DNA from 2 places in the Spirillospora sp. NPDC048911 genome. Region 1 is predicted to be linked to the other one. Evidence: riboswitches for the same ligand, from Rfam matches in the RefSeq annotation. Region 1 holds a riboswitch; the other holds the start of a gene.
What was found. Region 1 has a riboswitch for cobalamin ahead of ACGFNU_RS08800 (CbtB-domain containing protein). Riboswitches for the same ligand answer to the same signal wherever they lie in the genome.
Positions count from the first base shown of each region.

Region 2: another riboswitch for cobalamin. It lies ahead of ACGFNU_RS30875 (putative cobaltochelatase); the one in region 1 lies ahead of ACGFNU_RS08800 (CbtB-domain containing protein).

Region 1 is NZ_JBICUD010000002.1:358,174-361,865, reverse strand. It holds gene ACGFNU_RS08810 (branched-chain amino acid aminotransferase) at 1-684, opposite strand, end outside; gene ACGFNU_RS08805 (3-isopropylmalate dehydrogenase) at 859-1,914, opposite strand; cobalamin riboswitch at 2,029-2,175, shown strand; gene ACGFNU_RS08800 (CbtB-domain containing protein) at 2,205-2,429, shown strand; gene ACGFNU_RS08795 (CbtA family protein) at 2,429-3,217, shown strand; gene ACGFNU_RS08790 ((2Fe-2S)-binding protein) at 3,160-3,692, opposite strand, start outside.
Region 2 is NZ_JBICUD010000007.1:283,172-286,863, reverse strand. It holds gene ACGFNU_RS30885 (TetR/AcrR family transcriptional regulator) at 1-11, opposite strand, end outside; gene ACGFNU_RS30880 (oxygenase MpaB family protein) at 21-857, opposite strand; cobalamin riboswitch at 936-1,131, shown strand; gene ACGFNU_RS30875 (putative cobaltochelatase) at 1,164-3,179, shown strand; gene cobO (cob(I)yrinic acid a,c-diamide adenosyltransferase) at 3,181-3,692, shown strand, end outside.

The sequences.
Region 1 (3,692 bases):
CCACACGACCTGGTCGCAGCCGTTGGCGACCGCCTCGGCCTGACCGGCGAACGAGGCGGCGTAGTTGCCGCCGGTCTTGGCCTCGCCGGTGCCGCCGGGCGCCGCCCGCACGTAGTCCTGCGACAGCCAGACCGAGACGGGCTTGATGCCGCGGGGGTAGTAGAGGCCGGACGGGGAGGCGATGACCATGAAGAGGAACTCGGCCGCGGGCCGGTTGACGCCGAGGGCCTGGGTGGTCGCGAACATGAACGGCCGCAGGTAGAGGCTCTGGCCCTCCTTGCCGGGGATCCACTCCCGGTCGGTGCGGACGAGCAGTTCGAGGGCGTCCACGAACAGCTGCTCGGGGATCTCCGGCATCGCCATGCGGCGGGCGGAGCGGTTCATCCGGGCGGCGTTGGCGGTCGGGCGGAACGTGACGATCGAGCCGTCGGCCTGCCGGTAGGCCTTGAGCCCCTCGAACAGCTCCTGGGAGTAGTGCAGGACCTGGCTGGCCGGGTCCATCGGGATCGGGCCGTAGGGCTCCAGGCGGGCGTCGTACCAGCCCTTGCCCTCCTGGTAACGGATCATGATCATGTGATCCGTGAAGTGCACACCCCACCCCGGATCGGCCAGGATGCGCTCGCGCTCGGCGGCCGGGGTCGGCTGCCCGGTCAGGTTGATCTCGAAGTCCAGGGTGCTGCTCATCGTCTCGGTCCTCTCCCGGATCGCCGCCGCGGCCCCATCGCCGCCCGGCATTCCCTTATGCCCATTGTCGTACTTCGTCCGAGTGCTACTCCTTGATCACGGTGCGCACGAAAAAATCCGGGCGCGCCGCGAGGCACGCCCGGAGTTCGCTCTGGTGACCAGAGAGGCGCGCCCCTAGCCGGATACTCGCTTCGCGATCGCGTCGCCGATCTGCGACGTGGACCGGGCGCCCAGGCCCGGGCGCTCCAGCAGGTCATCGGCGACGGCCTGCTCGACGCGCCGTGCGGCCTCGGCGGCACCGAGGTGGTCGAGCAGCATGACGACGGACAGGATCGTAGCGGTCGGGTCGGCCTTGCCCTGGCCCGCGATGTCGGGGGCGCTGCCGTGCACCGGCTCGAACATCGAGGGGGCGGCGCCGGTCGGGTTGATGTTGCCTGAGGCGGCCAGCCCGATGCCGCCGGCGACCGCCGCGCCGAGGTCGGTGATGATGTCGCCGAAGAGGTTGTCGGTGACGACCACGTCGAAGCGCTGCGGCTGGTTGACGAAGAACATCGTGGCCGCGTCGACGTGGCAGTAGTCGGTCTCGACGTCGGGGAACTCGGCCGCGAGCTCCTTGAGGTAGCGCTGGTAGAGCCCGGCGGCGAAGGTCAGCACGTTGTCCTTGTGGACGAGCGTGAGCTTCTTGCGGGGCCTGGCGGCGGCCTGCTCGAACGCGTAGCGGATGATCCGCTCGACGCCGTACGCGGTGTTGACGCTCTCCTGCGTGGCGACCTCGTGGTCGGTGCCCTTGCGGAGCACACCGCCGACGCCGGTGTAGGGGCCCTCGGTGCCCTCGCGGACGACGACCATGTCGATGTCCTCGGGCCGCACGCCCGCCAGCGGGGTCGCGGCGCCCGGCAGGAGCTTGACCGGCCGCAGGTTGACGTAGTGGTCGAGCTCGAAGCGGGCCCGCAGCAGCAGCCCGCGCTCCAGCGTCCCGCTGGGCACGCTCGGGTCGCCGATGGCGCCGAGCAGGATGACGTCCTGGCCCCGCAGTTCGTCGAGCACCGAGTCGGGCAGCACCTCGCCGGTCCGGTGCCAGCGGGCGGCGCCCAGGTCGTAGCGGGTCTGCTCGAACGCCAGGCCGGACGCGGGGGCGACGGCCTCCAGGACCTTGAGCCCCTCGGCGACGACCTCCGGGCCGATCCCGTCACCCGGGATGACGGCCAGCCGAATGTTGCGGGAAACCATGCGCGCACTCTACCCCAACGTCTCAGCTCGTGAGCACCGGTCTCACCATCCGAGATCACCATCTCGTCCGGCCTGGACTGTCACCCGATGGGGCTACTTGACGCGGTGCCCATGCGAAGTGGACGCTCAGCAGGACAAGTTCACATCGAGGCGGCAGTGCGCAGGAACCTGGTGCGATTCCAGGACGGTCCCGCCACTGTGTCCGGTCGGCCCGCCAAGGCTCCCGGAAGTCAGGAACTGTCCTGCCGTCCTCCCGTCACCGGGGCGAGTGCACCCCGTGAGGAGATCCCATGGCCCAGTCAACCGTGCCGTCGGCGCAGGTCCAGGAGCTGCCTGTCCCGCTGCGCGTCCCCGTCCGCGAGATCCTGCCCTGGGCGGTCCTCGCCGCCGTCCTCGGCCTCCTGCTGCTCTACTTCGTCGGCGCCGAGCAGGGCGCCACCTCCCTGTTCAGCGGCACCTGGGTGCACGAGTTCACGCACGACGGCCGGCACCTGCTCGGGTTCCCCTGCCACTGATGATGCGCTCCCTTCTCATCCGCGGCATGCTCGCCGGGATCGCCGCGGCGGCGCTCGCGCTCGTGATCGCCTGGATCTACGGCGAACCCCAGGTGGGGCACGCCATCTCCTTCGAGGAGGCCCGGGCGGCCACGCACCATCACGGTGGTGAGGCGGCCGAGGCCGAGGTCGTCAGCCGTACCGCCCAGAAGACGGCCGGTCTGATCACCGCGATGGTGGTCTACGGCGTGGCGGTCGGCGGCCTCTTCGCCATCGCGTTCGCGTTCGCCTACGGCCGGATCGGGGCGATCGACGCCCGCGCCACGGCGGCGCTGGTCGCCCTCGGCGGCTTCGTGGCGGTGGTGGTCGTGCCGTTCCTGAAGTACCCGCCGACACCCCCGGCGGTCGGCAATCCGGACACGATCGGCAGCCGGACGACGCTCTACTTCGGCATGGTGGCGCTCGGCCTCCTGGGCACCGCCGCCGCGGTGATCGTGCAGCGCCGGTTGCTGCCCAGGCTCGGGGCGTGGAACGCGACGATCGTGGCCGCGGTGGGCTTCGCCGTCGTCGTCGGGATCGTCCACCGGTTCACGCCCGAGCCCGACGCGGTCGCGGACGGCTTCCCGGCCACCGTGCTGTGGGACTTCCGGATCGCCTCGCTGGGAATCCAGGTGGTGCTCTGGGCGACGTTGGGCCTGCTCTTCGGGGCCCTCACAGAACGAGCCTTCCGCACACACCAGGCCGAACCGGCTCAGCGGGTCAGCAGTACGCAGTCGCCGCACATCTCGCCACCGGGCGGGACGCGGTAGTAGAGGCAGCAGCTGCGCCGCACGAAGCCCCGGCCCTGTTCGAACGAGCCCGTGCCGGTGAGCGGGCCACGGGAGAACAGGTCCCGTACAAGGGTGTTCAGCGGCGCGGCCAGGTCCGGCCGGAGGGTTCCAGCGCGGAGCGTTCCGGCCAGGGCCGACGCCGCGTTCCCCCAGAGCAGGCCGTCGGCCAGGCGTACGACCTGGAGGATCGTGTCGCGCAAGGGTTGCAGTTGGCCGGTCACCACCGTCTCGTAGAGGCGGTCGGCCGAGCCCGGCCATCCCGAGGGCTCTGCGAGCCAGAGCGCGATCGGCGCGCCGGGCGCCCATCGCCAGTGCAGGCTGGACAGGTCCGGAACGACGCCGAGCGCGGCGGCCGCCACCGTGGGCGACCACAGGCGGGACGCCAGGCCCTGGAAGAGGATCGAGGCCGCCACGCGCCGCTCGCCGGTGCCGAGCCGCTGGGCGTACGCGTCGA
Region 2 (3,692 bases), on a different contig from region 1:
GGAGGGGCCACTCCGACAGCCTATGCCGCCCGGCGCCGCGGTTGCCCGAAGAGCCGCAACGGCCGCTCCCGCGCGACAAGGTAGGCGGTGGGGCGGTGCCGTACCGACACGGGCACGACCTTGGTCGCCGTCTTGTTGGCCTCGATGAGGGAGGCGAACGCGAGGGAGCGCGTCCGGCTCCACGGGACGCCCAGCTCGCTCCGCAGCCGGGGCGGCAGCAGCGCTCCGGCGGCGAGCAGGTTGAGCCGGATGTAGGCGGGGCCCAGCGGCCACGGCATGGGCAGCTTGCGGGTGGTGTCGAGGAGCTTGGCCGAGACGGTGGTCGGGCGCAGTTCCTCCTGGACGATCCGGTCGAAGTAAGCGCGGAAGTCCTCGTAGATGACGGGACAGTGGCCCTCGGGGACGCCGCACGCGTACGCGATCAGCTTCTGCTCCTGGTAGAACCGCTCGCGGTCGCCTGACGGCAGCCGTCCGAACGTGCGCTGGTAGAGGTCGAGCCCGTTGTGCACCAGCGTCGCCCAGACCCAGAGCAGGAGGTCGGGATCCAGCGCGCGGTAGCGGACGCCCTCGTCCGAGACGCCGGTGACGCGTTCGTGCACGCGCCGCAGCTTGGCGGACTGGCGGGCCGAGACCTCGGGTTCGGCGAACGACAGCTTGAGCATGATGTCGGCCGTCCGCCACAGCCGGGCGAACGGGTCGCTCTCGAAGTCGGAGTACTGCTCGACGCCCGCGGCCACGAGCGGGTGCGTCACCTGCAGCAGGAGCGTCGGCGCGGCGCCGAGGCCGAGCACCGGCTCGCGCATGACCGTCCAGGAGACGTCGCCTGGCCGGAAGGGAAGTCCACCGGTTCGTCGCATGACCTCAGTAGAACACGTTATTGGCACATCGCCAATAGCCCGCCCGCCCGGCCGCCTCGCGGCCGCCGCCCGGCCGCCTCTTGGGCGGCCCGCGGCGGTGTGCCATCCTTGGCCTGCGACGGAAGCGGAGGAACCCGGTGCGATTCCGGGGCTGTCCCGCAACTGTGACCAGGGGAGTTCCCTCTCTGGTGCGCCACGGCGGCAACGCTGGAAGGCTGAGGGGGAGCGGTGATCCGGGAGCCAGGAGACTCCGGCCGTCGGACCTGACCGCCACGGGCGTGGACACCCGAGGAAGGACGATGAGGCGTGCCCTCTGATCTGCCGACCAGCCGCGATCTCCCGGCGAGCCGCCGTGGCCGCGCCGGTGCCCGCTATCCGTTCTCCGCCGTCGTCGGCATGGCCGATCTCAAGCTGGCCCTGCTGGTCAACGCGGTCTCCCCGAGCGTGGGCGGCGTGCTGGTCCGCGGCGAGAAGGGCACCGCCAAGTCCACGATCGTCCGCGCCCTGGCCGGGCTGCTGCCCGAAGTCGGCGTCGTGCCGGGCTGCCGCTTCTCCTGCGACCCGGGTGATCCCGATCCCGAGTGCCCCGACGGCCCGCACCCCGACGGCCCGCATGCCGGAGCCGACTCGGCGGAGCGCAGGCCCGCGCGGCTGGTGGAGCTGCCGGTCGGCGCGTCGGAGGACCGGCTCACCGGCTCCCTCGACCTCGAACGGGCGCTGACCGAGGGCGTGAAGGCCTTCGAACCCGGCCTGCTGGCGGCCGCGCACCGCGGCGTCCTCTACGTCGACGAGGTCAACCTGCTGCACGACCACCTCGTCGACCTGCTCCTCGACGCCGCCGCGATGGGCGAGTCGTACGTCGAGCGCGAGGGCGTCTCCGTCCGGCACGCGGCGCGCTTCCTGCTCGTCGGCACCATGAACCCCGAGGAGGGCGAGCTGCGGCCGCAGCTGCTCGACCGGTTCGGGCTGACCGTCGAGGTGGCCGCCACGCGCGAGCCCGGGGAGCGGGCGGAGGTCGTCCGGCGCCGGCTGCGGTTCGATGACGATCCGGTGGACTTCGCCGCGGGCTGGGCCGAGGCCGAGGCCGAGCTGGCCGGCCGGATCGCCGCCGCGCGGAGCAGGCTCTCGCGGGTGGTGCTGACCGACGCGGCCCTCCGCCAGATCACGGCGGTGTGCGCCGCGTTCGAGGTGGACGGCCTGCGCGCCGACCTCGTGACCGCCCGCGCCGCGATCGCGCTGGCCGCGTGGCACGACCGGACGGAGGTCACCTCCGACGACGTGCGGACGGCCGTGCGTCTCGCCCTCCCGCATCGCCGCCGCCGTGACCCGTTCGACGCCCCCGGCCTGGACGAGCAGAAGCTCGACGACGTGCTGGACGAGCACGCGGAGCGCGGCGAGCCGGAGCCTCCCGACGATGATCCAGGCGGGCCTGACGGCGGCGGACCCGCTCCTCGGGACGGTGACGGTCCACCGGCTTCGGACGAGCAGCGGTCGCCGGACGGGCAGGCACCGGCGCCGGCGCCGAACGAGCCCGCTCCCGCCGACGCCGCGTACAAGCCCCGGCTCTTCACCGTCCCCGGGACGGGCACCGGCGCGCCCGGCCGCCGTTCCAAGGCGCGGAGCCCGTACGGTCGCGTCTCGGGCGCGCAGCCCGGATCGCGCGGCCTGCACCTGACCGCGACCTTGCGCGCCGCCGCGCCGCACCAGCACGCCCGTGGTCGCGGCGGCCCTGGCCTTATCGTCGCCGCGGAGGATCTGCGCGAGGTCGTCCGGGACGGGCGCGAGGGCAATCTGGTGCTGTTCGTCGTCGACGCGAGCGGCTCGATGGCGGCGCGGCAGCGCATGCGCGCGGTCAAGGGCGCGGTGCTGAGCCTCCTCCTGGACGCCTACCAGCGGCGCGACAAGGTCGGGCTCATCACCTTCCGGGGAACGGAGGCCACCCTTGCGCTGCCGCCGACGTCCTCCGTCGAGGCGGGCGCGCGGCGGCTGGAGCGGCTCGCGACCGGGGGCCGCACCCCGCTGGCGGCCGGGCTTGTGCGCGCGGCGGAGGTGCTGCGCGTCGAGCGGCTGCGCGACCCGGCGCGCCGCCCGTTGCTCGTGCTCGTCACCGACGGCCGCGCCACGCACGGACCCGACCCGGCGGCGGTCGCGGGGCTGCTCACGGACGTGGCCTCGGTCGTGGTGGACTGCGAGTCCGGGCCGGTGCGGCTCGGGTTGTCACAGCGGCTGGCCGGTCAGCTCGGTGCCGAGGCCGTCCGGCTGGACGAGCTCGCGGCGGACTCGCTCGCGGGCGTCGTCCGTTCGGCGCGGAAGGTGGCGTGAGATGCCTCAGGGCAAGCCGGAGTACGTGCCGGAGGACGGGCTGACGACCCGCGAGCGCCGCAACAGGCCGCTGGTGGTCGTGCACACCGGCCCCGGCAAGGGCAAGTCCACCGCCGCGTTCGGGCTGGCGCTGCGAGCCTGGAACCAGGGCTGGCCCATCGCGGTCTTCCAGTTCGTCAAGTCCGCCAAGTGGCGCATCGGTGAGGAAAAGGCGCTGCGCGTCCTGGGCGAGACGGGCGAAGGCGGCCCGGTGACCTGGAACAAGATGGGCGAGGGCTGGTCGTGGATCCAGCGGCCGGGCTCGGAGGAGGACCACGAGGCCGACGCCCGCGAGGGCTGGGAACAGATCAAGCGCGACCTCGCGGCCGAGACGTACCGTTTCTACGTGCTGGACGAGTTCACGTACCCGATGAAGTGGGGCTGGATCGACGTCGAGGACGTCATCGCCACGCTGCGCGGCCGTCCTGGCGCGCAGCACGTCGTCATCACGGGCAGGGACGCCGACCCGCGCCT